Regions from separate parts of the Streptomyces sp. NPDC058469 genome, predicted to be linked through region 1. Evidence: riboswitches for the same ligand, from Rfam matches in the RefSeq annotation. Region 1 holds a riboswitch; each other region holds the start of a gene.

Region 1 (7,447 bases):
ACCGGCGTCGAACCGCGCCAGCCGAACAGGAGCGGCGCCGTCCGGATCGACCGGACCAGCGAACCGGCCTCCCGGTCCGTGACCGGAATCAGCCGGTGCGCGGTGTCCCCGAGCAACTGCGAGGCGGCTCCGGCGAGCCCAAACGACAGCACGGCCCCCGCCGCCGGGTCGATGACGGCCCGTACGACGGTGTCGACCCCGCGCGGCGCCATCCGCTGCACGACCGGCCGCAGTTCCTCCGGCTTCCCGAACAACTCGCCCAACTCGGCGTACGCCCGCCGCAGTTGGTCCTCGTCCGCGAGATCCAGTCGTACGCCGCCCAGGTCGGCGCGGTGCCGCAGGTGCGGGGCGGTGGCCTTGAGGGCGACCGGGTAGCCGAGGGTGCGGGCGGCTTCGGCGGCGGCTTCGGGGGTGGGTGCGGGCAGCGCGCGGTGGACGTCCACGCCGTACTTGCCGAGCAGCTCGCACGTGTCGTCGACGCCGAGCGTGAGGCCCTGCCCGCGCGCGAGCAGTCCGCCGACCAGCCCGGCGGCGCCCTTCTCGTCGATGTCCTCGTACTCGGGCACCCGGCCGGGGTCGACGGCCTCACGCCGCCACTGCGCGTACTTCACGGCTTCGGCGAGGGCGCGGACGGCGCGCTCGGCGGCGGGGTAGGCGGGGATGAGGCCGCCGCCTACGGGGGCGGGTATCGCGGTGGGCGGGCGTTCCGTGCGGCTGACCGGTTGGGCAGCGCCCTCGACGCCGGCCGCCTTGGCACCGGCCTGCGGCGCGGTGCTCATCGCGGCGGACAACGCTTCAGCCAGTCCCCCGAGCTCCACGTGCACCACCAGCACCGGCTTCCCGGGAACCGCCGCCGCGGCGGAGCGCAATGCCTCCGCCAACGCCGCGTCCTCGGCCGGCCCCTCCCCCACGGCGGGTATCGCGGTCACGACCACCGCGTCGCACGAGTCGTCGGCCAACGCCCCCGACAGCGCCCGGTGGAAGTCCTCCGCCGTCGCCGCGGTCGTCAGGTCCACCGGCGGCGACGGCCGCAACCCCTCGGAGAGGCAGGCGTCGTAGGTCAGCAGCCCCAGCGATTCGGAGTTCCCGACGATCGCCACCCGCGCCCCGCCGGGCAACGGCTGCCGTGCGAGGAGCAGGCCGGTGTCGACCAGTTCGGTGATCGTCTCGACGCGGATCACCCCGGCCTGCCGCAGCAGCGCGGACACGGTCGCGTGCGGCAGCCGCGTCGCCCGTACGGCGTGGCCCTGGGGGGCGGATCCCGCGCCCTGGACGACGACCAGCGGTTTCGCGGCCGCGGTGCGCCGGGCGAGGCGGGTGAACTTGCGGGGGTTGCCGATGGACTCCAGGTACATGAGGGCGACGTCGGTGTCCGGGTCGTCGTACCAGTACTGAAGGACGTCGTTGCCGGACACGTCCGCGCGGTTGCCGGACGACACGAACGTGGACACGCCGGTGACCCCGGTGACCCCGCCCCCGCGCCGGTGCAGGCGGGACAGCAGGGCGATGCCGATGGCGCCGGACTGCGCGAACAGTCCGATGCGTCCGGGGCGCGGCATCTCGGGGGCGAGGGACGCGTTCAGCCGTACGTCGGCGGCGGTGTTGATGACCCCGAAGGCGTTCGGCCCGATGATGCGCATGCCGTACGTGCGCGCGTGGCGCACGAGTTCGCGCTGGCGCTCCCGTCCCTCGGGGCCGCTCTCGGCGTACCCGGCGGTGACCACGACCAGGCCCTGCACGCCGTGCTCGCCGCATTCGGTGACGACTTCGGGGACGTGCTCGACCGGGACGGCGACGACCGCGAGGTCCACGGGGCCCTCGATGTCGCGCACCGAGCGGTACGCCGGCACCCCGTCGAGGTCCTTCCGCTCCTCGGGGAATGCCTTGTTCACGGCGTACAGGCCGCCGGTGAACCCGGCGTCCCTGATGTTGTCGAAAACGCTGCGGCCCACCCCTCCGGGCGTACGGCCCACACCGACGACGGCGACCGAGCCGGGCACCAACAGCCGTCGTACGGACCGCGCTTCGGCGCGCTGCTCCCGCGCGCGCTGCACGGCGAGGGAGCGGTCAGTGGGTTCGAGGTCGAACTCCAGGCGTACGACGCCGTCCTCGAAGCTGCGCTTCTGGGTGTAGCCGGCGTCCGTGAACACCTTGATCATCTTGTTGTTGGCGGGCAGCACCTCGGCGGCGAAGCGGCGGATGCCGCGCTCGCGGGCGACGGCCGCGATGTGTTCGAGAAGGGCGGAGGCGACGCCCCTCCCCTGGTGGGCGTCCTGCACCAGGAAGGCGACCTCGGCCTCGTCGGCCGGTGCGGAGGCGGAACGCCCGTCGGCACTAATGCGGTCATAGCGTACGGTGGCGATGAACTCGCCGCCGACGGTGGCCGCGAGTCCCACCCGGTCCACAAAGTCGTGGTGCGTGAAGCGGTGGACATCCTTGGCGGACAGGCGAGGATACGGCGCGAAGAAGCGGTAGTACTTCGACTCGTCGGAGACCTGCTCGTAGAAGCTGACCAGGCGCTCGGCGTCGTCGACGGTGATGGGCCTGACGCGCGCGGTACCCCCGTCGCGCAGCACCACGTCGGCTTCCCAGTGGGCGGGGTACTCGTGCCGGTCCGACGAGGTCTGCATGGGGCCCAGAGTACGGCTCGCGTCCGACAACGGCGCGAGGCAGTCTGTGGGGAACAACAGAGCATGGGGAGTCGGGCCGAGGCCGCGGTCCGACGACTCGCTCCGGACGGTTCACAGGACCGGTCCGGGCTCGCTTCACGTGTGGGAAACTGGTCTAGACAACCCTGAGACTCTGAAGGGCAGCATCACATGGCTGAGCGCCGCGTCAACGTCGGCTGGGCGGAGGGCCTTCACGCCCGTCCCGCCTCCATCTTCGTCCGGGCCACCACGGCCTCGGGTATCCCCGTGACGATCGCCAAGGCCGACGGCAACCCCGTCAACGCGGCCTCCATGCTCGCGGTTCTGGGCCTGGGCGCCCAGGGCGGCGAGGAGATCGTCCTCGCCTCCGAGGCCGAGGGCGCGGACGCGGCCCTCGACCGGCTGGCGAAGCTGGTCGCGGAGGGCCTTGAGGAGCTCCCCGAGACCGTCTGAGTACGCGCCCTTTGCGCCTGAGCCGGCGCCGCTCTCGCGGAGGTGGTTGCGCTCCGTCGGGGTTCCTCAATTGATGGTTGCGGTGCTTTCGCCGCAAAACCGATGTACCGCAACCTTGAAGGGCTCGTCCGAATTACCGGGCGAGCCTTTCGCATTTCCCACTTACGGGCAGCGGAAATAATCCCCCGCGAATTACACCTCTTTGTATACGGCGCCCGTGTTAATGCCGCAGGCCCGACATGTTTACGGGAGGTTGCGAAGTCCTCACACGGTCCGTTCCGTTCGCGCCGCCGGGAAAGCGCAGCCGGTGCGCGGTGCCCGCGCGCTCGGTGTGCAGGGCGGTGATCGCCCGCGCGCGCTCACCGTCGCCGCGGGCCACGGCGTCCACGATGGCCCCGTGCTCGGCCCAGGACTCGACGGGGTTGGCCGGTGCGTCCACCGCGTACATCCAGGCGATCTTGTGCCGCAGCTGGGTCAGCATCGAGGTCAGCGCGGGGCTCCCGGAGGCCTGTGCCAGCGTCTCGTGGAACCAGCTGCCCAGGGAGCGCAGATCCTCGCTGTTGCCCCGCCTGGCGCGCTCCTGGCCCAGCCTGACGAGGCCGCGCAGCACCTTGAGGTGGGCCTCGGTGCGCCGCTGGGCGGCCCGCGAGGCACCGAGCGGCTCCAGCAGCATCCGCATCTCCAGCAGGTCGGCGGCCTCCTGCTCGGTCGGTTCCGCGACGCACGCGCCCGCGTGCCGCCGGGTCACGACGAACCCCTCGGCCTCCAGCGTGCGCAGGGCCTCCCGGACGGGGACGCGCGAGACCCCGTACCGGCGCGCGAGGAGTTCCTCCGTGAGCCGGCTGCCGCGCTCGTAGACACCGGCGACGATGTCGTCCCGGATCGCCGTGCATACCGAGTGCGCCGGAATACGCATGTCCGACCTCCGCCTTAATCCCCGTGAAACGTCGACGATTGACGTGTGTTCCGTGACTCTATTGCAATGAGCGGGAATTTCCGATGGCGGGCCGGAATCCATGGATATTTTTTGGACAGGAGGGCTCCGGAAACACCGAAAGCCCCGGCCGGGCGGGCCAGGGCTTCGGGAAGTGCGGCGCTGAGTCGTCAGACGTTCACGCCGTGCTGGCGGAGGTAGGCGACGGGGTCGACGTCGGAGCCGTACTCGGCGGTCGTGCGGGCCTCGAAGTGGAGGTGCGGTCCGGTGACGTTGCCGGTCGCCCCGGAGAGGCCGATCTGCTCGCCCGGGGTGACCGTCTGGCCGACGGAGACACCGATGGACGACAGGTGGCCGTACATGGTGTACATGCCGTCGGCCATCTTGATCACGACCTGATTGCCGTACGAGCCGCCCCAGCCGGCCTCGACGACGGTGCCGGAGCCCACCGCGTGCACGGAGGTGCCGGTCGAGGCGTGGAAGTCGATGCCCGTGTGGGCACCGGAGGACCACAGGGAACCGCCGGTCTTGTAGCCGGTGGAGACGTACGAGCCGGTGACCGGCGCGACGAAGGTGTTGAGCTTCTTGCGCTCGGCGGCGCGGGCGGCGCGTACCTCGGCCTCGCGCTCCGCCTTGGCCAGTGCGGCGGCCTTGGCGCGGGCCTCCTCCTTGGCGGCCTGCTCGGCCGCGGCCTGCTGCTGGGCGGCGGCCTGGGCGTCGATCTTCTCGGCGACGGCGTCGCCCATGGCGATGACGGGGGTGAGACCGGTCTGTTCTACGGCGGGCTCCGCGGCGAACGCGGGGGCGCTCGCGAGGGTGCCGACGACGCCGGTGGTGGTGAGGGCCGCGACACTCGCGACACGAACGGTGGTGCGGTGGGTCCGGCTCGGGCGACGGTGCTTCCCGGTGGCGCGGGTGAACGCCATGAAGTGGCTGGTCCTTTCCTTCCTTCTCGCCTACCGGGTTAGCTGACGGGTTCGGAGCAGGAAGGTCTCCTACGGACCCCCTCGCTACGCGCGCGGGCGTCCGATTCACCCCAGGGACTCTTGTGGGTCCCCGGCTCCCCTGGCTCGCGCCGTACGGGGACTCGGCGATGGCTGTCCGGTGCCACGAGTGCGGCGCGGTGCCTGACGGACAGCCGGACCGACGCTAAGGGGGGCAACTTTCAATCCCCAAACGGATCACGGTTTTTGTTGCGCATGCCACAGGGCAGACAGGCAACCTCTCCCCCAATTCGGACAATAGGGGGCCCTGGTGACGCTTCAGTCACCAGGGCCCCCACGCGCGCGTGCCGCTGCTCGGCTCTCTACACGTCGTCTACTCGGCCGGGACGACGGTCACTTCGCCGATGCCGAGAGCCTCCACGGGCTCCTTGATCTGCTCCGCGTCGCCGACGAGGATCGTCACCAGACGGTCCACCGGGAAGGCGTTGACGACCGCCGCGGTGGCCTCCACGGTGCCGGTCGCGGCGAGCTGCTGATACAGCGTCGCCTGGTAGTCGTCGGGCAGGTGCTGCTCGACCTGGTCGGCCAGCGTGCTCGCGACGGCCGCGGCGGTCTCGTACTTGAGCGGCGCCACCCCGACGAGGTTCTGTACGGCGATGTCCCGCTCGGCGTCGGTGAGTCCGCCCTCGGCGAGCTTGCGGAGCACCGTCCACAGGTCGTCCAGGGCGGGACCGGTGTTCGGGGTGTCCACGGAGCCGCTGATGGCGAGCATCGAGGCGCCCGTGCCGTCGGGTGCCGAACGCAGCACCTGGCCGAACGCCCGCACACCGTAGGTGTAGCCCTTCTCCTCGCGCAGGACGCGGTCCAGGCGGGAGGTGAGGGTGCCGCCGAGGCAGTATGTGCCGAGCACCTGGGCCGGCCACACGCGGTCGTGCCGGTCGGCTCCGACGCGGCCGATGAGCAGCTGCGTCTGGACGGCGCCGGGACGGTGCACGATCACGACGCGCCCGGTGTCGTCGGCGGTCACCGGCGGCACGGGACGCGGCTGGGCGGAGGAGCCCGTCCACGAGCCCAGGGTCTCGGCGAGCAGCGTGTCCAGGTCGATGCCGGTGAGGTCGCCGACGACCACGACGGTGGCCGTCGCGGGGCGCACGTGCCGGTCGTAGAAGGCGCGTACGGCCCCGGAGTCGATCTTCTGGACGGTCTCCTCGGTGCCCTGGCGCGGGCGCGACATGCGCGAGGTCGCCGGGAACAGCTCCTTGGAGAGCTCCTTGGCCGCGCGGCGGGACGGGTTGGCCGTCTCGTGCGGGATCTCGTCGAGGCGGTTGCGGACCAGCCGCTCGACCTCGCTGTCCGCGAAGGCGGGCGCCCGCAGCGCGTCCGACAGCAGACCGAGGCCCTTGGCCAGGCGCGAGGCCGGGACCTCCAGGCTCAGGCGCAGTCCGGGGTGGTCGGCGTGCGCGTCGAGGGTGGCGCCGGAGCGCTCCAGCTCGGCGGCGAACTCCTCGGCGGAGTGCTTGTCGGTTCCCTCGGAGAAGGCCCGCGCGGTGATCGTGGCGACACCGTCCAGGCCGGCCGGTTCGGCGTCCAGGGGCGCGTCCAGGAGCACCTCGACGGCGACGACCTGCTGGCCGGGGCGGTGGCAGCGCAGCACGGTCAGGCCGTTGCCGAGGGTCCCGCGCTCCGGGGCCGGGAAGGCCCACGGCCTGGCCTCGCCGGCCTGGGGCTGCGGGTGGAATTCCATCGTGGCGAGCTCGGTCACTTGGCCGCCTCCTCGTTCTCGTCGGTGGCCGCGGCCTCTGCTTCGTCGTCTTCGTCTTCGTCGTCCTCGTCCGCGATGGGCTCGTAGACGAGCACCGCGCGGTTGTCGGGGCGCAGGCGGGCCTTGGCGACCTCCTGCACCTCCTCCGCCGTCACGTCCAGGACGCGCTGTACGGCGGTCAGGGCGAGCTGCGGGTCGCCGAACAGGACGGCGTACCTGCACAGTTCGTCGGCGCGGCCCGCGACCGTGCCGAGACGGTCCAGCCACTCGCGCTCCAACTGGGCCTGGGCGCGCTCCATTTCCTCGGCCGTGGGGCCCTCCTCGGCGAACCGGGCGAGCTCCTCGTCGATGGCGGCCTCGATGACCGGCACCTCGACGTCACCGGACGTCTTGACGTCCAGCCACCCCAGGGAGGGTGCTCCGGCGAGCCTCAGCAGTCCGAAGCCGGCCGCCACGGCCGTACGGTCGCGCCGTACAAGGCGGTTGTAGAGGAGCGAGGACTCGCCGCCGCCGAGGATGGTGAGGGCGAGGTCGGCCGCGTCGGACGCGCGCGTGCCGTCGTTCGGCAGGCGGTACGCGCACATCAGGGCGCGGGCCGGGACCTCGTCCTCGACGACCTCGCGCAGTTGCCCGCCGATCACCTCGGGCAGCGTGCCGTCGCGGGGCTCGGGCTTGCCGTCGTGCGACGCGATGGACCCGAAGTACT
Region 2 (7,447 bases), on a different contig from region 1:
CGTGCAGGGCCTGGGCACCATGGGCGGGGCCACGGCGCGGTTCCTCACGCGCGCGGGATTGACGATTGTCGCCGTCGCCGACATCAAGGGCACGATCGCGAACCCGGACGGCCTCGACGTGGACGCGCTCCTCGCGGCCCGGGACACCTACGGCACCGTGGACCGCTCCGTGCTGCGCCCCGGCGACCTCGAACTCCCCGGCGAGGACTGGCTGTCCATCGAGGCGGAGGTGCTGGTTCCGGCGGCGGTGTCGTACGCGATCGACACCACGAACCAGCAGGGGATCACCGCCCGCTGGATCGTCGAGGCGGCCAACATGCCGGTACTGCCGGAGGCGGAGGAACTGCTGTCCGCGCGCGGGGTCACCGTACTGCCGGACGTGGTCGTGAACTCCGGGACGAACGCCTGGTGGTGGTGGACCCTGTTCGGCGACATCGGCGCGGACGCGGACGAGGCGTTCGCCCACACCCGGCGTTCGATGCGCGCGCTGATCGACCGGATGCTGGCCCGCGCGGAGGCCGACGGCACGACACCGCGCGCCGCCGCGCACGCCATCGTCGCGGACCGGCTGCCGGTCATCGCGGAACGGTTCGGCTGGTACCGGTGACGCGCGGCACAACACCCCTATGGGCAACGGATTAGGGTGATCGCGTGGCGAGAGTGCGGTTGAGCGTGGCGGAGCGGCGGGCCGAGTTGCTGCGGGCCGCCGTCGAGCAGATCGAGGCGCGGGGTGTGGCGGCGGTCAGGATCGCCGACGTGGCCTCGGCGCTCGGTGTGAGCAACGCGCTGGTGCTCTATCACTTCTCGACCAAGGAGAAACTGGTCGCCGCCGCGTTCACCTTCGCCGCCGAGGACGACCTCGCGCATCTGCGCAAGCTGCTCGGCCGCCGTACGACCGCGCTACGTCGGCTGCGGGCCGCGGTGCGCTGGTACGCGCCGACCGGGCAGGCCAAGGGCTGGCGGCTGTGGATCGAGGGCTGGGCGGCGGCCCTGCGCGAACCCGCCCTCCTGGACGTCACCCGCGACCTCGACCGGCAGTGGAAGCAGGCCCTCTCCGAGGTCGTCGCCGAGGGAGTGACCGCGGGCGAGTTCCACTGCCCGGACCCGGCCACCACCGCCCTGCGCCTCACGGCCCTCCTCGACGGGCTCGCCGTACAGATGACGGCGTACGCGGGAGCGGTGTCGCGGGCGCGGGCCCTGGAGTGGGTCGACGAGGCGCTCGCCCGCGAACTGGGCCTGGACCGGGCCGCGTTGACCGCCCCTGAACCGTCCCCCTGTGGACACTCAGTCCAGTTCGTCGGCCGTGTCGTCGATGAGCGAGACCAGCCGACCTCGCCGGGACGTGCGACGACGTAGAACCCCCGGCGCGGCGGCCGTACCCGTCACCCTGTGACCCCGTAACCCACTCACCCCGTCAGGCCACCCAGTCGATCCGCATCTTGATGTCGTCCGGCGAGAGCGCGCCCTTCGCCTCCGCATGGTCCCCCGAGGACTCGCCCCGCAGCCGGCGCCCGATCCACGGGACCAGGTACTCGCGCGCCCAGTGCACGTCGTCGCGCCGGACGTCGAGCGTGCCGCGCGGCGGCAGTGGCGGCCAGGCCTGGTCCGGGTCGGCCGGGACCTCGACGCCGAGGACCTGGCCGGCGCGGAGCGCCACGCGCGTGTGCCCCTCGGGAGAGAGGTGGAGCCGGTCGCCGTCCCAGGCCCGCCGGTCCTGGACCGTCTTGAGGGACCACAGGTCGAGCACCGGGCAGCCGTAGCGGTCGGCGATGGCCCGCACATGTCCGTTGTAGGTGGCGATCTTGCCGCGCAGATGCTTGAGCACGGGCACGCCGCGGGTGTCGAAGCCGGTCGTCACCATGACGGTGCCGACTGCGGCGGTGAGGTCGGCGACCGCGCGTTCGAAGCGCTCGGCGACCTCGTCGGGGTCGGTGCCCGGACGGATGATGTCGTTGCCGCCCGCGGCCAGGGAGACCAGGTCGGGCCCGATCTCCTTGGCCCTGGTGAGCTGGTCGGCCACGATCTGGTCGAGCAGTTTCCCGCGCACGGCCAGGTTGGTGTACTCGAAGTCGCCCTCGGGCCGCCGGTCCGCGAGCAGTACCGCGAACCGGTCGGCCCAGCCGACCATCGCCCCGTCGGGCCCGGGGTCGCCGACGCCCTCGGTGAAGCTGTCCCCCACCGCCACGTACGACCCGATCACTGATCTGTTGCCACTCTTCGAATCGTTAGCCACGGCAACCATAATTCACCCTGGAGTGTGACCTACGCGATCGTAATATGGGGTTGACGGACGGTGAGATAAGCCACTTGTAAAGAGTTGTCCAAAGTCGGAATAACTCCCTGACCAGGGGCGTTGGCGCCGGAACTGCCATATACCGAAGGCCGGACCCGGGGATCAGGGTCCGGCCTTCGGTGACATGGGGCAGGCGTCGGGAGCCAGCTGTCAGCCGACGGTGACGCCGTGCGAGCGGAGGTAGGCGACCGGGTCCACGTCCGAGCCGTAGTACGGCGTGGTCCGGATCTCGAAGTGCAGGTGCGGGCCGGTCACGTTGCCGGTCGCGCCGGAGAGGCCTATCTGCTGACCCTCGGTCACGGTCTGGCCGGCCGAGACGGACAGCTGCGACATGTGGGCGTACTGCGAGTACTCGCCGTCCGCGTGCCGGATCACGACCTCGTTGCCGTAGGCGCCGTCGTAGGCCGCCGAGACGACCGTGCCCGCGGCGATCGCCTTGATGGTCGTACCGGTCGGCACGACGAAGTCGACACCGGTGTGGTAGCCGCTGGACCACATGCTGCCCGCGACGCGATAGCCGGTGCCGATGGTGGCGCCGGTCACGGGGAGGGCGTAACCCGTGGAGGTGCTGGTGCTGTCATCGCTCTGCGTGGCCGAGGTGCTCTTCGACGCGGAAGACGAGGAAGAGGAAGAGGAAGACGACGAGGAGGACGAAGAAGACGAAGAACCGGAGGACTTGGACGACTTCGTCGTGTCCGTCCCGCTCGACCCGCCCGTCGAGGCCTTCTCACCGAGGGAGAGCTTCAGGCCCGCGTGGATCAGCGACGGATCGCCGCCGATGGCCTCGCGGTTGTCCTGGTAGATCTTCTTCCAACCGCCGGTGACGTCCTGCTCCTCGGCGATCTTCGCGAGCCAGTCGCCCGACCGTACCGAATACGTCTTTACGCCCGACGCCTTCGAGACGGTCTTCGCAGTGGCCTTCTCCGTGACCGTCTTCTCGGTCGTCGGAACGGACTGAACTGCCTTTTCCGGAGCGGAAGTCGTGGTCGCGGCATGGGCGCCGGTGGCCCCCATGAGCGGAAGGGCGAGCGCGGCGCCGCCCGTTCCGGCTACGGCCATCGAGCGGGTGAAGCGCTGGGACTTCGGGCGGCGGTGCTTACCCTTCGCGGGCATGACGAATTCCTCTCCGGCGCCTGCGGGGTGAGCTGTCGGGTGCGGGCTGGAGATGCCCGGCCGCGCGCTGGTCGCGGCTTAACCCCAAGCCCGTTCCGGAGACCGGAACAGGCGTCTTACCTGTGGGTCCCCCGCTCCTGCCGCATACGGGTGGGTGTGTGCGGAGTCCGGTCGGCGGCAGGATTGGGCGTCCGTCCGGATTGGTGGCGAACGTAAGCGAGGAAGACGCAAAGGGACAAGCAGGAGGTTCCACGGATTTGCGTTTCTTGTGATCCCCTGTGGGAATTCACAGTCACCCTCCGTGAATTCCCCCGGCACTCAACCCCTCAATTCCCCCGTAAAAGCACGTCAATTACGTGAACATGACGAACGACGCACGGTCACGAATATGACGCTGCTCACGTACGCAACTCTCAGGTTCCTTTCTTCCAGAGCGAGTTGGAACTAAGGCTGCAATTGGGGACAGAAGGCTCAGATGCGGCGCAGACGGAGAACCGTCGCATCAAGGTCACCGCGCAGGCCAGTCCGCAGCCCATGGTGCAACAGGACGGCACCCCGGTGGACTTCGCCCGTTTCGAGGCATTCGTACGACGCTGTCGGGTCGAGTCCGCGCAGTCGGAGCGCCGGTACGGGCTCGCCGTAGTGCTGCGCCTGGAGCAGGGCGAGGACGACGGTCTCGTCGCCGCGTACGTACTGCACGGCGCTGAGTCCGCCCCGCGGCGGGCGCAGCCGGTGGAGGTCGCCGTGCTGGACGAGCGGCCGGATCTCCTTGTAGAGGTCCACCCACTGCCGGGCCTCGGCGAGTTCCTCCTCGGTCCACTCCGAGAGGTCGCCGCCGACGCCGAGCACCCCGGCCATGGCGCTCACGAACCGGAAACGCAGGCTGCTGACCCGGCCGTTGAGCTGGGTGTTCGGGCTGTCGGTGACCCAGGCGGCCATCACGCGCGCGGGGTGGATCTGGCTGAAGCCGTGCTGGATGGCGAGCCGGTCGAGCGGGTCGGTGTTGTCCGAGGTCCACACCTGGTCCGTGCGGCTCATGATGCCGAGGTCGATCCGCCCGCCGCCGCCGGAGCAGGACTCGAAGGCCACACCCGGGTGGGCCGCCCGCAACCGGTCGAACAGGGCGTACAACGCGCGCACATGGTCCACCCAGAGGCGCTGTGGATAGGCGTCACCGGGCCACCCGGCGTCCGTGAAGCAGCGGTTGAAGTCCCACTTCACGTAGTCGATCGGGGCGCTGGAGAGAAGCCCGTCGAGCTGCTCCCAGAGGTACTCCTGGACGTCCTCGCGAGCCAGGTTCAGCACGAGCTGATTGCGGAACTCCGTCCGCTTTCGCCCCTCCTGGTACTGCACCCAGTCCGGGTGCGCGCGGTACAGGTCGCTGTCCGCGTTGACCATCTCGGGCTCGACCCAGATGCCGAACTGCATGCCCAGCGCGTGCACACGGTCGGCGAGCGGCTTGAGGCCGGCGGGAAAGCGGTCCGGGTTGGGGGTCCAGTCACCGAGCCCGGCACGGTCGCTGGTGCGCTTCCCGAACCAGCCGTCGTCGACCACGAACAGCTCGACCCCGGCCGCCGCCGCGCGCTGCGCGAGCACCTCCTGCTGCTCTTCGGAGATGTCGAACTGGGTGGCCTCCCAGGAGTTGTAGAGCACCGGCCGGTCCTGGTCCGCGTCCGGGATGACGTACGTCCGCTGGTACGTGTGCCAGGTGCGGCTGGCGCCGCCGAAGCCGGCGTCGCTCCACAGGCCGGCGAAGACGGGGGTCGTGAAGGACTCCCCCGCTTCGAGGAGCAGCAGCCCGGAGTCGTCGTACCCGGCGCCGCCGGTGATCTGCACGCGCGCGTCCGGGAGTTGGGCCACGGCGATCCGCCAGGACCCCGACCAGCCGAGGGCGCAGCCGTAGACCTCGCCGCGCTCCTCGGTCGCGTCGGTGTCGAGGGCGACCCAGGGAAGGTGCTGGTGCCCGGTGTGGCCGCGCCGGCTGCCGATGACCTTCTCACCGTAGGTGAGCTCGGACCGCACCAGCCGCGACTCGGCGGCCCACCGCCCGTGCAACTGCGACAGCTGCCATCCCTCCCGCTCGGGCAGCGTCCACACGGCGGAGTCGGCCCGCAGCAGCTCCAGTGCCTCGTCCCCGTCGTTGTCAAGGCTCGTCCAGCGCTCTACGACGTCGCCGCGTGTCCGGTAGTGCAGCGTGATCGCCAGTCCGGTGTCCCGGAAGCGGAGCCGCAGCTCGTCGCCCTCGGTGTCGTACCGCTCGAAGGTCCATTCCGTGCCGCGGCGCTCGGGTGTGCGCACGGACAGGGCGGGCCGTGCGAAGCGGGGGCCGCCCTCGACGGGGTACTCCTCGCGGCCGTCGAGCGGGGACTCGAAGGAGGAGCCGACCGGCAGCGGGCGCGCGGCGAGCTCCTCGGCGTCGGCGAGTGCGATCGCGGGGCCCCAGTGCAGATGGAGCAGCTCGTCGTCCTCGGTGAGATGGACGGCGTAGCTGCTCGTGGGTCCCGACAGCACCCACGTACGGCCGTTCTCGGCGATCTCCAGCATCAGACCCCTCACAGATTCGAACAAGTCCACTCAAGCAGCAACATCATCAATGGCTCGGGCCTGCGAGGCAACGCCTGTGGACAACTCATGGCCTGTGGAATCGATGTCGTATCGTCGAGAACGTGCCCGCCGGTGAGCCGCGTCGTCGGGCCGAGTGGGAGGAGTCCTCGTGACGCAGCAGATTCCGTCGACCGAGCCGGAGTTGTCCGGAGTGCGCAATTTCCGGGACGTGGGCGGACTTCCGACGGTGGACGGACGGCGGGTGCGGCACGGGGTGCTGTTCCGCAGCGGCCACCTCGCGCACGCGACCGAGGAGGACGCCGCGTTCCTCGACTCGCTGGGCCTGCACACGATCTTCGACTTCCGCAACGCGTCGGACCAGAAGCTGGAGGGCCCCGACGTCGAGCTGCCCGGCGTGCGCAATGTGAATCTGCCGCTGACCGACCCGGCGGACGGCTCCGAGTTCTGGAAGATGGTCCGCGACGGCGAGATGGAGCAGCTGCGCGAGATTCTCGGCGGCAGCAAGGGCGCGGACCGGATGATCGTGTCGTACCGCACGATCGTCACGGAGCGCACAGCCGAGCACTCCCAGGTGCTGCACGCGCTCGCGGAGGACAGTGTCCCCGCACTGATGCACTGCGCGGCGGGCAAGGACCGCGCGGGCCTGTCGATAGCCGTGACGCTCCTCGCCCTGGGCGTGGAGCGCGAGGCGATCGTGACCGACTACCTGGAGTCGAACGCGAAGCACCGCCGCTACAAGGTGCGCCGCAGCAGTTCCTCCGCCGCGGCCTACTCCCCCGAAGTGATGGAACTCCTCAGTCCCCTCTTCGACGCCCGCGCCGAGTATCTGACGGCGGCCTTCGAGACCGTCGAGGAGACCTGGGGCGGTGTGGACGCCTATCTGGAGCGGGGGCTGGGGATCACCCCGGAGATCCGGGAGCGGCTGCGCGAGCGCCTGCTCGACTGAACCGACTCAACCGGCCGCCGCGGCGGGCTACTTGGCGCCCACGGAGAACAGCAGGTAGATGAAGGCCGCGAACAGGTGGCCGGCGGCGATGTAGATGATGAGCCGTACCCACAGGGCGCGCGGGAACTTGTCCTCGATGTTGTTGCCGCTCATGGCGTCTCTCCGGTGATCGGGCCCAGGCACAGGGTGGCCGTGGGGCTCTGCAGCAGGGTGTGGACGAACAGGACCTCGACGCCGTCCTCGTCGGCGGCGGCGAGGCGGTGCGGGGTGAGCGAGTCGAAGTGCGCGCTGTCGCCCGGCGCCAGGATGTGCGCGGTGTCGCCGAGGCGCAGGCGCAGCCGGCCCGTGAGGACGTAGAGCCACTCCTCGCCGGGGTGCACCCGCACGATGTCGCCCTGGGAGCCGTGCGGGATGCGTACACGCAGCGACTGCATCCCGCGGCCGGGGGCGCCGGCCTGCCAGTAGGTCCAGCCGCCCGCCCGGGTCGGTTCCATGTCGGCGGCGCGTACGACGGCGTCCCGGTCGGTGAC
Region 3 (7,447 bases), on a different contig from region 1:
CGCCCCGGGTGCAGGAGTTGACGAACGATCTGATCGACCGGTTCGCCGCGGACGGCTCCGCCGACCTCATCCACGACTTCGCCTTCCCGCTCCCCATCTACGCCATCTGCGACCTGCTCGGCGTCCCCCGCGAGGACCAGGACGACTTCCGGGACTGGGCGGGCATGATGATCCGGCACGGCGGCGGCCCGCGCGGCGGAGTCGCACGGTCCGTCAAGAAGATGCGCGGCTATCTCGCCGAACTCATCCACCGCAAGCGCGAGGCACTCCCCGACAGCCCGGACCCCCTCCCCGGCGAGGACCTCATCTCCGGCCTCATCCGCGCCTCCGACCACGGCGAGCACCTCACCGAGAACGAGGCCGCGGCGATGGCCTTCATCCTGCTCTTCGCGGGGTTCGAGACGACCGTCAATCTCATCGGCAACGGCACCTACGCCCTCCTCACCCACCCCGACCAGCGCGCCCGCCTGGAGAAGTCCCTGGCCGCCGGGGAGCACGGCCTGCTCGAAACCGGCGTAGAAGAACTCCTGCGCTACGACGGCCCGGTGGAGCTCGCCACCTGGCGCTTCGCCACCCGCCCCCTCACCCTCGGCGGGCAGGACATCGCGGCCGGCGACCCCGTGCTGGTCGTGCTGGCCGCCGCGGACCGCGATCCGGAGCGGTTCGCCGATCCAGACGTCCTCGATCTCGGACGCCGTGACAATCAACACCTCGGCTACGGCCACGGCATCCACTACTGCCTCGGCGCCCCGCTCGCCCGCCTGGAGGGCCAGACCGCGCTCGCCACCCTCCTCACCCGCCTCCCCGACCTGCAACTCGCCGCGGATCCGGCCGACTTGCGCTGGCGCGGCGGCCTCATCATGCGCGGACTGCGAACCCTCCCTGTGGAGTTCACCCCGGAGCACCTCCGAACAGGCAATCCGGTCCCGTAAACCCGAAAGTGACAGTTCTTCAACTCTGTGATCTTCACGTGATCTCCGTGGCATTAACTTGTGACAAGTGATCGACTGTGGATACGTTCACCTACCAGCGCGGCGACCCGCACCACCCCCGCACCGCCCGCCGCGCGCTCCCCCCGCTGTCACGCGAAAGGCCTCCGCATGCTCTCCGGGAACGGTCGTCACCGTCGCCCCCGTCAGGCTCCGGCTCTGCTCGTCGCGGCCGGCGTGACCGGCTCCGCCATCGCCATCCCGCTCCTGGGCGCCGCCTCCGCGAACGCCGCCGACGGCACCACCTGGGACAGGGTGGCCAACTGCGAGAGCGGCGGCTCCTGGAGCGAGAACAGCGGCAACGGGTATTACGGCGGCCTGCAGATGTCCCAGGACGAATGGGACAAGTACGGCGGCCTCGCCTACGCCCCGAGCGCCGATCTGGCCAGCCGCTCCCAGCAGATAGCCGTCGCCGAGAAGGTCCTCGACGACAAGGGCACCTCCGCCTGGACCACCTGCGCGCTGCTCTCCGGCCTCACCACGACCTCGGGTTCGACGAACGTCGACACCGGCCTCGCGAGTGACTCCCCGTCGTCCACCCCGACCGACTCGTCCGACTCCGGCTCCGGTTCTTCTGACTCGTCCGACTCATCCGCTTCCTCCGGGTTGTCCGACTCCGGCGTCACGGACTCGAATTCATCCGATTCGTCCGGTAACTCCGGCGGCGACTCGTCGACCAGCCCCTCGCCCACCGCGTCGGACAACTCCGCCAAGTCCGACAAGTCCGCCACTCCTTCGTCCGGTAACGACTCGGTCGTCGCTTCCCCGAAAATTGACGAATCGGACAACCCGGCCCAGGCGGTGGGCAAATGGAGCCTCGTCGACACCGGTGCGCTCGATGATTCCGGCGTGCAGGCGAGCGGTCAGCAGAGTGCCGGGAAGCATCGCGGGGCCAGTGCCGAGGAAAGTGTGTCGCCGCAGACCTACACCGTCCGCGCCGGCGACTCCCTCGCGTCCATCGCCGACTCCCTTGGCTTCGACGGCGGATGGCGTGCGCTCTACGCCGAGAACAAAAAGGTGATAGGCGCCGATCCGACCCAGATCGCCGCCGGTCAGACCTTGGACGTCGGTACGGAAACGGGCGAAAAGTAGCAAGAGAACAGCGGGAGTTCGCGTCACGCTTCGAGTTGAATGTCCGGTTTGGTGAAAGTGTGGGATGAGTCTCAGAAGCCCTGATCGTCTTTGAAATCCCGCGGCTTCCCTGTCTACGGTCAAGGCCGCTCGTCACCACGAGCATCCGGTTGCCGCAACGCCGAGTCCTGCCAGCGGCCTCCGGGAACAGTCGTCGCGTAAAGCGCCGTAGGCAGGAGCGGGGGACCCAAGGTAAGCGCCGGGCCCGGGGGTTGAGAGACGACCGGAACCGGCTAGGGGTGAAGTCGCGCCTCGTACGAGACGTACGAGACGCGGCCGGGCAACTCACACGGCCCGAACCCGACAGCTCACCTCGCAGGCGTCGGTGAGGGGATCTTCCATGCTGTTTTCCGGCAAGGGCAAGCACCGCCGCCCGTCCAAGGCCACCCGCGTCGCCACGCTCGCCGGCGTCACCGGTGTCGCCATAGCCGCCCCGCTCATGGCGGTCGGCAACGCCTCCGCCGCCACCGCGTCCGAGTGGGACACGGTCGCCAGCTGCGAGTCCGGCGGCAACTGGTCCATCAACACCGGTAACGGCTACTACGGCGGCCTGCAGTTCTCCGCCTCGACGTGGGCCGCGTACGGCGGCACCGCCTACGCCTCCACCGCGAACCAGGCCTCCAAGTCCCAGCAGATCTCCGTCGCCGAGAAGGTTCTCGCCGCCCAGGGCAAGGGCGCCTGGCCCACCTGCGGCACCGGCCTGTCGGGCGCCGCCTACTCCGGTGGCAGCTCCTCCAGCTCCAGCTCGAACAGCAGCGGCAACAGCTCGTCGAGCAGCAGCGGCACCACCGACCGCTCCACGTCCGACACGACGGCCTCCCGCTCCGCCGAGCGCCCGGCCGCCAAGAAGACCGTCTCCACCCCGACCGGCAAGAAGGTCAAGAAGGGTGACGGCGAGTACAAGGTCGTCAAGGGCGACACCCTCAGCTCCATCGCCGAGAAGCACAAGGTGAAGGGCGGCTGGCAGCAGCTGTTCAAGCTGAACAAGGACATCGTCGACGACGCCGACTTCATCTACCCGGGCCAGCAGCTCCACCTGAAGTGACAGCGCGCCTCTGACGCCGCGCCGCTGACACTCGGCTCGTAGCTGAACCACAGCGCCCTCACATCCGCGGTGTCCATCATGGAGACCTCGTGAGGGTCACCCCCGTCCCCCACGGGCTCCCCGCTCCGGTGCGTGTTCCCCCGTACGCACCGGGGCGGGGTTTTTTCATGTCCGTCGCCCGGCTTGCTGTCCGTTACTTGGCCCGCTGCTTGCGACGACTCTTTGTTCCGTTCGGAAACAATTTACTCTCGGTTCTGTCCAACAGACGGCCGACCGGATGGCCAATCGCCCGGAGCCGGTTAGGCTCGTCTCGCAGAGCCGCTGCGGTACTGCCGTAGCCGCGTCAGATCCCAAGAAGGAGATGCTCGTGCCGTCCATCGACGTCGTCGTAGCCCGGGAAATCCTGGACTCCCGAGGCAACCCCACGGTCGAGGTCGAGGTCGGCCTCGACGACGGCAGCACGGGTCGTGCCGCCGTTCCGTCCGGCGCCTCCACGGGTGCCTTCGAAGCCGTCGAGCTGCGTGACGGTGACCCCAACCGCTACGGCGGCAAGGGTGTCGAGAAGGCCGTCCTCGCCGTCATCGAGCAGATCGGCCCGGAGCTCGTCGGCTACGACGCCACCGAGCAGCGCCTGATCGACCAGGCGATGTTCGACCTGGACGCCACCGACAACAAGGGCTCGCTCGGCGCCAACGCCATCCTCGGCGTCTCCCTCGCCGTCGCGCACGCCGCGTCCGAGGCCAGCGACCTCCCCCTCTTCCGCTACCTCGGTGGTCCGAACGCGCACCTGCTGCCCGTTCCGATGATGAACATCCTGAACGGCGGCTCGCACGCCGACTCCAACGTGGACATCCAGGAGTTCATGATCGCCCCGATCGGCGCGGAGTCCTTCTCCGAGGCGCTGCGCTGGGGCGCCGAGGTCTACCACACCCTCAAGAAGGTGCTGAAGACCAAGGGCCTGTCCACCGGCCTCGGTGACGAGGGCGGCTTCGCCCCGAACCTGGAGTCCAACCGCGCCGCCCTCGACCTCATCATCGAGGCCATCAAGCAGGCCGGTTACATCCCCGGCGAGCAGATCGCGCTCGCGCTCGACGTCGCCGCGTCCGAGTTCTACAAGGACGGCAAGTACGAGTTCGAGGGCAAGTCCCGCTCGGCCGCCGAGATGACCGAGTACTACGAGGAGCTCGTCGCCGCGTACCCGCTCGTCTCCATCGAGGACCCGCTGTACGAGGACGACTGGGCCGGCTGGAAGGTCATCACCGACCGCATCGGCGACAAGGTCCAGATCGTCGGCGACGACCTCTTCGTCACCAACCCCGAGCGCCTCGCCCGCGGCATCGAGGAGGGCACCGCCAACGCCCTGCTCGTCAAGGTGAACCAGATCGGCTCGCTGACCGAGACCCTGGACGCCGTCGAGATGGCCCAGCGCAACGGCTTCAAGTGCATGATGTCCCACCGCTCCGGCGAGACCGAGGACACCACCATCGCCGACCTCGCCGTCGCGGTGAACTGCGGCCAGATCAAGACCGGCGCCCCGGCCCGCTCGGACCGCGTCGCCAAGTACAACCAGCTGCTCCGCATCGAGGAGATCCTCGACGACGCCGCCGAGTACGCGGGCCGCAGCGCGTTCCCCCGCTTCAAGGTCTGACCCGGTCTGACCCGGCTGACCCCACCAGGGTCAATCCTTAGCCAGTCGTACGTACGTCCCCGCACCCGGTCCCGTACCGTGTGCGGGGACGTACGCACGTGTGAACGGGAGGCGGGACATGGCCGTGAAGGACCGGGACCGGTTCTCCACCGCGACCAGGCTCAAGCTGCTCGGCGAGCAGACGGCGGCCCGTGTCTACCGCTCCCAGACCAAGCGGCAGGCCCGCCGCTCCCGGCTCACCGGCCGGGCGGCCCTCCTAGCCCTGGTGCTGTGCTCGCTGATCGTGGCGCTCGCCTACCCGATAAGGCAGTACGTCTCCCAGCGCGCCGAGATCTCCGATCTCCAACGGCAGCAGGAGCAGGCGCGGGCGCGCGTCGAGCAGCTCCGCGACCTCAAGGCGCGCTGGCAGGACGACTCGTACGCGGAGCAGCAGATCCGGCAGCGGCTGCACTACGTGATGCCCGGGGAGACGGGCTACATCGTGATCGACCCGGACGCGGCCAAGCAGTCGCGCGCCGAACTGGGGGCGGCCGACCGCCCGTGGTACGCGAACGTCTGGGACGGCGTGGACAAGTCCGACGCCTCCGACCAGTGAGAACTGACCCATAGAAAGACGTCCTGAAGACAGTCATGGAAAAGCCCCCGCCGTCCACTCCGCGCACCGAGCCCACCGACGCGGACGTCGAGGCCTTCAAGCAGCAGCTCGGGCGTCCGCCGCGCGGCCTGCGCGCGATCGCGCACCGTTGCCCGTGCGGACAGCCGGACGTGGTGGAGACGGCCCCCCGCCTCCCCGACGGCACCCCCTTCCCGACGACGTACTACCTCACGTGCCCGAGAGCTGCTTCAGCGATCGGCACCCTTGAGGCGAACGGCGTCATGAAGGAGATGACGGAGCGACTGCAGACGGACCCGGCGCTCGCCGCCGCGTACCGCGCCGCGCACGAGGACTACATCGCGCGCCGCGACGCCATCGAGGTCCTGGAGGGCTTCCCGAGCGCGGGCGGCATGCCGGACCGCGTGAAGTGCCTGCACGTCCTGGTGGGCCACTCCCTGGCCGCGGGCCCGGGCGTCAACCCGCTCGGCGACGAGGCGATCGCGATGCTGCCGGAGTGGTGGAGCAAGGGCCCGTGCGTGACGGTGACGAAGGAGGACGACCAGTGACCCGTGTCGCCGCCGTCGACTGCGGTACGAACTCGATCCGCCTCCTCGTCGCCGACGTGGCTGTGTCCAATAGTGCCTACGGCACGGGGCAGACCGGTGAACTCCTGGACCTGGACCGGCGGATGACGATCGTGCGGCTCGGCCAGGGCGTCGACCGCACCGGCCGGCTGGCCCCCGAGGCGCTGGAGCGCACGTTCGCGGCCTGCCGCGACTACGCCACGATCATCAAGGAACTCGGCGCGGAACGCCTCCGCTTCGTGGCCACGTCGGCCTCCCGCGACGCCTCGAACCGCGACGACTTCGTGCGCGGGGTCCTGGACATCCTCGGCGTCGAACCGGAGGTCATCTCCGGCGACGAGGAGGCGGAACTCTCCTTCACGGGCGCGACAAAGGAACTGACCGGCCGAGCCGACCTCGCCAAGCCCTACCTGGTGGTGGACATCGGCGGCGGCTCGACGGAGTTCGTGGTCGGCGACGACGCCGTCCGCGCTGCCCGCTCCGTGGACATCGGCTGCGTCCGCATGACCGAGCGCCACCTGGTCCGCGACGGCGCGGTCACGGACCCGCCCACCGCCGACCAGATCACGGCGATGCGCGCGGACATCGAGGCGGCCCTGGACCTCGCCGAACAGACGGTCCCGCTCCGCGAGGCCCGCACCCTGGTCGGCCTGGCCGGTTCGGTCACCACGGTCTCGGCGATCGCCCAGAACCTCCCCGAGTACGACACGGACGCCATCCACCACTCCCGCGTCTCCTACGACCGTGTCCGCGAGATCACGACCTCCCTGCTCAACTCCACCCACGCCGAACGCGCCGCCATCCCCTCCATGCACCCGGGCCGCGTCGACGTCATCGGCGCGGGCGCCCTCGTACTGCTCTCGATCATGGAACGCGTCGGCGCGACGGAGGTCGTGGTGAGCGAGCACGACATCCTGGACGGCATCGCCTTCAAGGTGGCGGAAGAGGCCGAGGGCGGCAACTAGGGCCCACGGCCCGGATGCCAGTGGCAGACCGGACCACGGACGTCATGACGGACGACTGGTACGTACGCCTCGCGGCCGACCACCTGCCCACCGACCTCGCCGGGCGCTGGACGGCACTCCTACGCCCGTGCATACGCCTGCGCCGAGCCACGGACACCGACCAGGCCGGAACCCCGGGGCTGCCGCCCAACTCCGTTCGTTCCGCCGGGTTTTCGGGCGTCTGCGCAACCGCGTCGGCCATCGGCTCGGCGGTCATGCCGTCCCCGTCCAGGGCCCGGTGGAGTACGAGATCGCGGACGCGGAACTCGGCCCCGGCCACCCCTGGTGCGATCCGCTCCTGGACCGGGAGGCCGAACGCCGGGTCCCGCTCGCCCAGTTCGGCAGCGACAGCGGCGCGGGGATGACGTGGGGCGACACGGGCACCCCGTACTGGCTGATCCGCCCCGAGGACCTCACCGCCCGGCGCTTGGACCGGGTCCGGCTTGTCATC
Region 4 (7,447 bases), on a different contig from region 1:
ACCGGACCGGGACATCTCGCTGTACATCAACTCGCCCGGCGGCTCGTTCACCGCGATGTCGGCGATCTACGACACCCTGCGGTTCGTCACCTGTGACGTGGAGACGATCTGCCTGGGTCAGGCCGGCTCGTCCGCGGCGGTGCTGCTGGCCGCGGGCACGCCGGGCAAGCGGTCCGCGCTGCCGGGTGCGCGAGTGGTGATCCACCAGCCCTCACTGCCGGAGCCGATCCAGGGTCAGACGAGTGATCTCACCATCCAGGCCGAGGAGTTGGCGCGCACCCGGTCCCAACTGGAGGCGCTGCTCGCCCTGCACACGGGCCGGACGGTCGAGCAGGTGAGCGCGGACATCGAGCGGGACCGGATCATGGATGCCCAACAGGCCCTGGAATACGGGCTGGTGGACCGCGTCGTGTCCACCCGCAAGACCTCGCTCACCGAGCCGGGCGGGGAGTGAGCCGGCGATGCTGCCGCCGGAGCTGCCGCCGCTGCCCACACTGACGCGCGCCGAGGGCGAGTTGATCGACCGTTATCTGGACGTGGCCGACCTGCTGGGCCGTATCAACCCGGCGCATCACGGGGACACCTACCGTGGGCTGAGGGCCGCTCAGGCGCTCGTGGCCAAGGCCACCGAGCTGCGGGACGCGCTGGCGCTGATGCACCAGCGGGGCGAGACCGAGCTGCACGCCCCCACGCTGGCGCGGGCGCTGCGCGTGCTGGACGGGGAGCGCCGCACGGCCCGCGTCACCCTCCCCTCGCCCTCCGACAGTTGAGGGAGTCGGAGCCGTCCCGGGCGGCGGCGAAACGGGCCGAACGGCGTACCCCCGATCGGCGTAGTCGCTCCTCCGTCCGTGGACCCGTCCGGCTTGCGCAACACGCGTAGCCCGAGGGCCGCATGAGGTGTTCCGGTGCTGGTCCGAGGGCCGCGCGCCCCTCGACACCCGTTCGAACACGGGGGTGTCCACCCGAACGGGTGAGTGGTGAGTAACCCCACAAATCCCCGGTTGCGTTGGGCTTTTCGGACATTCATAGGTGAAGATCCCTGTCTGACGACAAGACCCCGCCGCAGCGGCGGGGCGATCCGGGCGGACGCCGAGTCCTGCCGCCGCCCGGATGACAGGTCGACAGGATTGCATCGGCAGGAGTGGAGGACCCAGGCACGACGGGTCGCCGGGACGGTCACGCCATGACCGGGTCGAGCAGCCCTTGGGGTGAAGCCGCGTCAGCGGCCGGGCAACTTCGCCAGCCCGAATCCGACAGGTCATCCTTCACAGGCGGCTGACGAAGGGTTGCGCATGACTGCGCTCAATCGTGTCCCGTCGCTGATGGTCAGGGCCGGTACGGCCTCGGCCTTCGCCATCGCCGCCGTGGGCGGCTCCGTCGTGATACCGGGCGTCGCATCCGACGCCGCGGCCGCGACACCCGCGACGAAGGCACTCCAGGTCGCGGCGTCCAAGAAGGGCGCCCCGTACAGGTACGGGGCCACCGGACCGGGCCGCTTCGACTGCTCCGGGCTCACGCTGTACTCGTACAAGAAGGCGGGCAAGAAACTGCCCCGTACGGCGGCCCAGCAGTACAACAAGACCCACCACGTCTCGGCCAAGGGCCGCAAGGCCGGGGACCTCGTGTTCTTCCACTCGGGCTCCAGCGTCTACCACGTCGGCATCTACGCCGGGAAGGGAAAGATCTGGCACGCCCCGAAGACCGGGGACGTGGTGCGGCTGCAGAAGATCTGGACCAAGAGCGTCTGGTACGGCCGGGTCAGTTAGGGCCTGTCCGAATCTCCCGAGGGGGTGGCGGCCACCTGACAGGCCGCAACCCCCTCGGGTGTCCAGGGACGTTCGGAACATCGTTCTACGGCTCCTGCTGGCCCCCGGCGGTCACCGGCCGGGCCGGTACGGTCCAGGGCACCTCGATGGAGACCGTCTTGCCGCCCTCCAGGGTGGGCCGGACCTTGAGTTTGCCGCCGCACTCCGCGGTCAGCCAGCGGATGATCACCATGCCCCGGCCGTTGTCCTGCTGGACAGCGGCCGGCAGGCGTTTCGGGAAGCGGGGATGGCTGTCGGTGACCCCGATGCGCAGCCGTTCGTCACGCTCCAGCTGGATGTCCACCGTGAACGTGGGTGACTGCCCGAAGGTGTGCTGTACGGCGTTGGTGGCGAGTTCGGAGACGATGAGGCGGATGGTGTCGGCGACCTCCGTGTCCGCCGGAAGTCCCCATTCCACCAGGGTCCCGACGACGTAGGTGCGGGCGGTGGAGACCGAGGCGGGATCGCTCGGCAGAGTGACGGATGCTTCCAGATGGTCTGCCATGGCGCGGTCGTCCCTTTCCCGCGGGACCGGTGTCCGACACGGAGCGGATGGTTCGAGTACGGTCCCGGACTGGTGCTTCTTCGCCAGACTGCCATTACCGCGTCGGTAACGGTGGCGATCCACCAAGATATGCATATATCTGTCGCTCGAAGCGGTGAACTCTGCCACCTCAGACCGTATTTGGGCGGCTCGGAAGGAGTAAGGAGAAACCCATGCAGTACGGTCCCGCGGTGCGCCGCCGGAAACTGGGCGCGGAACTGCGCGCGTTGCGCGCTGAAGCGGGGCTCACCAGCGGTGAGGCGGCCCGGCTGGTCGGCTGGCATCAGTCGAAGGTGAGCCGCATCGAGACCGGCGCGAGCGGCGTGAAACCGCCCGACGTCCGGTTACTCCTGGACGCCTACCAGGTCGGCGACCCACAACTTCGGGACATGCTGCTCGTGCTGGCGGGCTCCGACGACGGTGGCGGCCGGCACCACTGGTGGCACGCCTATCGCGGTGTACTGCCGCCCGCCTACCGGGACTTCATCAGCCTGGAGTCACAGGCCAGCACGATCCGCAACCTGGAGACCTCGGTCGTCCCCGGACTGCTGCAGACGCCCGAGTACGCCCGGGCGGTGACCCGGGCCGCCGTGGGAGGCCTCGACAACGACGGCCCCGAGCGGCTCGACGCGCTGGTACAGGTGCGGCTGGCCCGGCAGGACGTGCTGCGCGCGGATCCGCCGCTGGCCCTGAGCGTGGTCCTCGACGAGGCGGTGTTGCGGCGGGAGATCGGCGGGCCCGGTGTGATGGCACGTCAGCTGGACCGGCTCGTGGAGGCGGCCCACCTGCCCCAAGTGAGGCTTCAGGTACTGCCGTTCGCCGCAGGAGCGCACATCGGCATCACCGGCCCTTTCGTTATCTTCTCCTTTCCGAGCACTTCTGATCTGGACGTGGTTGTTCTCGACCACTTGACGAGTAGCCTCTACCTCGAACGGAAAGAAGACCTAGAGGCCTACAGCGAGGCCTTCAGCACCCTTCAGTTCCACGCCCTTTCGCCCGAGGATTCGTTGGATTACATCGCCGGGATAGGTGACGGCGCGTAAGGAGGCACCATGTCTGCACTGCCTCGGAACGTACCTTCCAGTACTGATCTGTCCGGTGTGCGGTGGCTGCGCAGCAGCTACAGCACGGGAGCGAACAACTGCGTCGAGGCGGCACGTCCGCACACAGGCCCCCGCGCGGGGCTGCTCGCCGTACGCGACTCGAAGGACCCGCAAGGACCCGCCCTGCTCTTCTCCCCCGCGAGCTGGACGGGCTTCCTCACCGCGTTCCACTGATCGGTCCGCCCATCGCGACTCACGACCGTGTCACGCCGACTCATGGTCGCGTCTCGCCGATCACACGTACAGCGCGTTCGATCTCGGCCCCGGAGAGGTCCGCTCGGGCGGTCAGCCTGAGCCGTGAGATGCCGTCGGGCACGGAAGGAGGACGGAAGCAGCCCACGGCCAGCCCTGCCGTACGGCAGTCGGCCGCCCATTGCACGGCCGCCTCCGGGGACGGCGCACGCACCGAGACCACGGCGGCGTCCGGACGTACCGCTTCCAGACCCGCGGCGGTCAGCCGTGCGTGCAGGTCACCCGCCACGGCGCGCGCCCGTGCGGCCCGCTCGGGCTCGCGCCGCAGCAGGGTGAGCGCCGCGAGCGCCGCACCCGTGGCAGCAGGCGCCAGTCCCGTGTCGAAAATGAACGTCCGCGCCGCGTTGACCAGATGGTCGATCACCCGCGCCGGCCCGAGCACGGCACCGCCCTGACTGCCCAGAGACTTGGACAACGTCACCGTCACGACCACGTCCTCACCCCCCGCGAGCCCCGCCGCGAACGGCGCCCCACGCCCCCCGTCGCCCAGCACCCCGAGCCCGTGCGCGTCGTCGAGCAGCAGCCCCGCCCCGAACTCCCGGCACGCCTCGGCGAGCGCGCCCACGGGCGCCGCGTCCCCGTCCACGGAGAACACCGAGTCGGACACGACGACGGCCTGCCCGTCGTGCGTCCGCAGCGCCTTGCTCACCCCTTCCGGATCCGCGTGTCCTACGACCTGCGTCGCGCCCCGCGCCAGCCGGCAGCCGTCGATCAGGGAGGCGTGGTTGCCCGCGTCGGAGACGATCAGCGAGCCGTGCGGCGCGAGCGTGGTGACCGCGGCAAGGTTGGCCGCGTAGCCGGAGGAGAAGACGAGGGCCGCCTCGAACCCGCAGAACTCGGCCAGCTCGCGCTCCAGTTGGGCATGCAGTTCGGTCGTACCGGTGACGAGCCGCGACCCGGTCGACCCCCCGCCCCAGGTCCGCGCCGCCGCCGCGGCCCCTTCGACGACCTCGGGGTGATGGGCCAGACCCAGGTAGTCGTTGCTCGCGAGATCGAGGAGCGGCGAGTCGGCGGGACGGGGACGCAGGGTCCGTACGAGCCCGGCGCGACGGCGCTGCTCCGCCTGCTCGTCGATCCAGCCGAACGCCATGGTTCCTCCCGGGCTTTTGTAGGCAGTGCACAGACACTAATCGGACGACCAGCCGCCCAGGGTGTGGCAATACCCACACGTCGAACCCTGTCTCTTGTTCAATCTCTCCTTGGCCGCGGGCGGTCCCGTAGGACAGGATCGGACCTCATGGACCTGCTGAACACGCTCGTGGACAAGGGGCTTCGGCGCGAGCTGCCGACCCGCGCGGAAGCACTCGCCGTCCTCGCCACCACCGACGACGACCTGCTGGATGTCGTGGCCGCGGCCGGAAAGGTGCGCCGGCACTGGTTCGGCCGACGGGTGAAGCTCAACTATCTCGTCAACCTCAAGTCCGGCCTGTGCCCCGAGGACTGCTCGTACTGCTCGCAGCGGCTCGGCTCCAAGGCCGAGATCCTGAAATACACGTGGCTGAAACCCGACGCTGCCTCGAAGGCCGCGGCGGCCGGAGTGGCGGGTGGCGCCAAGCGCGTCTGCCTGGTGGCCTCGGGCCGGGGTCCGACGGACCGGGACGTGGACCGGGTCGCGGGCACCATCAAGGCGATCAAGGACCAGAACGAGGGCGTCGAGGTGTGCGCCTGCCTCGGCCTCCTCTCCGACGGCCAGGCGGACCGGCTGCGCGAGGCCGGCGCTGACGCCTACAACCACAACCTCAACACGTCCGAGTCGACGTACGGGGACATCACGACCACCCACACGTACGCCGACCGGGTCGACACCGTGCAGAAGGCGCACGCGGCCGGCCTGTCCGCCTGCTCCGGCCTGATCGCCGGCATGGGTGAGAGCGACGAGGACCTGGTCGACGTCGTCTTCTCGCTCCGCGACCTCGACCCCGACTCGGTGCCGGTGAACTTCCTGATCCCGATGGAGGGCACCCCGCTCGCTGCGGAGTGGCACCTCACCCCGCAGCGCTGTCTGCGCATCCTCGCGATGGTCCGCTTCGTCTGCCCGGACGTCGAGGTACGCATCGCGGGCGGCCGTGAGGTCCACCTGCGCACGATGCAGCCCCTCGCCCTGAACCTCGCCAACTCGATCTTCCTCGGCGACTACCTCACCAGCGAGGGCCAGTCCGGCCACGCCGACCTGGAGATGATCGCGGACGCGGGCTTCGAGGTGGAGGGCGCGGGCGAGGTGACGCTGCCGGAGCACCGGGCGGCTGTGGCGGCGGGCGGGTGCGGATCGCACGAAGGTGCCGGGTGCGGATCGCACGAGGGCGCTGGGTGCGGTGGGCACGAGGGCGCCGGAGTCTGCGGCTCCAGTTCCGCTCCCACGTCTACGTCCGCGCCCGTGCCGCAGGTCGACGAGGTGCGTCGGGATCTGGTCTCCGTACGCCGTCGAGGTGCCGGAACGGATCTCGCGCCCAATGCCTGACCCGATCGGCCGCCTGCCCGTCCCGGAGCTGCTGGAGCTGGACCGGCGGCACGTCTGGCATCCCTACGGTCCGATGCCGGGCCGGCAGGAACCGCTCGTCGTGGAGTCGGCCAGCGGGGTACGGCTCCGACTGGCGGACAGCGGGGGCGAGTTGGTCGACGGGATGTCGTCCTGGTGGTCGGCGATCCACGGCTACAACCACCCCGTGCTCAACGAGGCCGCGCACGAGCAGCTCGGCCGGATGAGCCACGTCATGTTCGGCGGGCTCACCCACGAGCCCGCCGTACGCCTGGCGAAGCTCCTTGTCGACATGTCTCCCGACGGCCTGGAACACGTCTTCCTCGCCGACTCGGGCTCGGTGTCGGTCGAGGTCGCGGTGAAGATGTGCCTGCAGTACTGGCGCTCGCTGGGCCGCCCGGCGAAACAGCGCCTGCTGACCTGGCGCGGCGGCTACCACGGTGACACCTGGCAGCCGATGTCGGTGTGCGACCCCGAGGGCGGGATGCACGAACTGTGGTCGGGGGTACTCCCCCGGCAGGTGTTCGCAGACGCGCCGCCGACGGAGTACGAGGAGTCGTACGCCGACCATCTGCACGAGTTGATCGAGCGGCACGCGCACGAACTGGCCGCGGTGATCGTGGAACCGGTGGTGCAGGGTGCGGGCGGGATGCGGTTCCACTCCCCCGCGTATCTGCGGGTGCTGCGCGAGGCGTGCGACGCGCACGACGTGCTGCTGGTGTTCGACGAGATCGCGACGGGTTTCGGCCGCACGGGCGCGCTCTTCGCGGCGGAGCACGCGGCGGTGACGCCGGACGTGATGTGCGTGGGCAAGGCGCTGACCGGCGGCTACATGACGATGGCGGCGACACTGTGCACGTCGGCCGTGGCCGAAGGCATCTCGCGGGGCGAGGTACCGGTCCTGGCCCACGGCCCGACCTTCATGGGCAACCCGCTGGCGGCGGCCGTGGCCTGCGCCTCGATCGAACTCCTGCTGAACCAGGACTGGTTGACGGAGGTCAAGCGCATCGAGGCGGGACTGCGGGAGGGCCTGGCCCCGGCGGCACAGCTCCCCGGCGTCCGGGACGTCCGCGTCCTCGGCGCCATCGGCGTGGTCCAACTCGACCACGCCGTGGACATGAAGGCCGCCACGGACGCGGCCGTACGCGAGGGCGTGTGGCTACGGCCGTTCCGCGACCTCGTCTACACGATGCCGCCGTACGTCACGGGCGACGCCGACCTGGCTCGGATCGCCCGCGCGGTGTGCGCGGCGGCGCGGGAGGGATGA

What was found. Region 1 has a riboswitch for cyclic di-AMP ahead of ACFWP5_RS35310 (M23 family metallopeptidase). Riboswitches for the same ligand answer to the same signal wherever they lie in the genome.
Region 2: it holds a riboswitch for cyclic di-AMP, as region 1 does, so the genes downstream of both, ACFWP5_RS40915 (peptidoglycan DD-metalloendopeptidase family protein) here and ACFWP5_RS35310 (M23 family metallopeptidase) in region 1, are expected to answer to the same signal.
Region 3: it holds a riboswitch for cyclic di-AMP, as region 1 does, so the genes downstream of both, ACFWP5_RS21460 (transglycosylase family protein) here and ACFWP5_RS35310 (M23 family metallopeptidase) in region 1, are expected to answer to the same signal.
Region 4: it holds a riboswitch for cyclic di-AMP, as region 1 does, so the genes downstream of both, ACFWP5_RS21235 (C40 family peptidase) here and ACFWP5_RS35310 (M23 family metallopeptidase) in region 1, are expected to answer to the same signal.

The regions. Positions count from the first base shown of each region.
Region 1 covers NZ_JBHXME010000110.1:4,954-12,400, forward strand. Annotated here, with positions in the region: gene ACFWP5_RS35295 (GNAT family N-acetyltransferase) at 1-2,630, opposite strand, end outside; gene ACFWP5_RS35300 (HPr family phosphocarrier protein) at 2,820-3,101, shown strand; gene ACFWP5_RS35305 (GntR family transcriptional regulator) at 3,322-4,017, opposite strand; gene ACFWP5_RS35310 (M23 family metallopeptidase) at 4,206-4,961, opposite strand; cyclic di-AMP (ydaO/yuaA leader) riboswitch at 4,975-5,138, opposite strand; gene ACFWP5_RS35315 (M16 family metallopeptidase) at 5,353-6,741, opposite strand; gene ACFWP5_RS35320 (M16 family metallopeptidase) at 6,738-7,447, opposite strand, start outside.
Region 2 covers NZ_JBHXME010000147.1:15,740-23,186, forward strand. Annotated here, with positions in the region: gene ACFWP5_RS40900 (Glu/Leu/Phe/Val dehydrogenase dimerization domain-containing protein) at 1-607, shown strand, start outside; gene ACFWP5_RS40905 (TetR/AcrR family transcriptional regulator) at 652-1,356, shown strand; gene ACFWP5_RS40910 (SGNH/GDSL hydrolase family protein) at 1,415-2,200, opposite strand; gene ACFWP5_RS40915 (peptidoglycan DD-metalloendopeptidase family protein) at 2,444-3,406, opposite strand; cyclic di-AMP (ydaO/yuaA leader) riboswitch at 3,411-3,573, opposite strand; gene ACFWP5_RS40920 (alpha-galactosidase) at 3,878-5,950, opposite strand; gene ACFWP5_RS40925 (tyrosine-protein phosphatase) at 6,120-6,917, shown strand; gene ACFWP5_RS40930 (DUF6126 family protein) at 6,945-7,070, opposite strand; gene ACFWP5_RS40935 (helix-turn-helix domain-containing protein) at 7,067-7,447, opposite strand, start outside.
Region 3 covers NZ_JBHXME010000048.1:11,812-19,258, forward strand. Annotated here, with positions in the region: partial or broken gene ACFWP5_RS21450 (cytochrome P450) at 1-932, shown strand, start outside; gene ACFWP5_RS21455 (transglycosylase family protein) at 1,101-2,081, shown strand; cyclic di-AMP (ydaO/yuaA leader) riboswitch at 2,275-2,457, shown strand; gene ACFWP5_RS21460 (transglycosylase family protein) at 2,461-3,165, shown strand; gene eno (phosphopyruvate hydratase) at 3,527-4,813, shown strand; gene ACFWP5_RS21470 (septum formation initiator family protein) at 4,932-5,408, shown strand; gene ACFWP5_RS21475 (DUF501 domain-containing protein) at 5,444-5,974, shown strand; gene ACFWP5_RS21480 (exopolyphosphatase) at 5,971-6,957, shown strand; gene ACFWP5_RS21485 (DUF1963 domain-containing protein) at 7,085-7,447, shown strand, end outside.
Region 4 covers NZ_JBHXME010000047.1:22,879-30,325, reverse strand. Annotated here, with positions in the region: gene ACFWP5_RS21245 (ATP-dependent Clp protease proteolytic subunit) at 1-454, shown strand, start outside; gene ACFWP5_RS21240 (hypothetical protein) at 462-770, shown strand; cyclic di-AMP (ydaO/yuaA leader) riboswitch at 1,110-1,289, shown strand; gene ACFWP5_RS21235 (C40 family peptidase) at 1,293-1,766, shown strand; gene ACFWP5_RS21230 (ATP-binding protein) at 1,852-2,310, opposite strand; gene ACFWP5_RS21225 (helix-turn-helix domain-containing protein) at 2,523-3,392, shown strand; gene ACFWP5_RS21220 (DUF397 domain-containing protein) at 3,402-3,626, shown strand; gene ACFWP5_RS21215 (8-amino-7-oxononanoate synthase) at 3,667-4,794, opposite strand; gene bioB (biotin synthase BioB) at 4,942-6,162, shown strand; gene ACFWP5_RS21205 (adenosylmethionine--8-amino-7-oxononanoate transaminase) at 6,155-7,447, shown strand.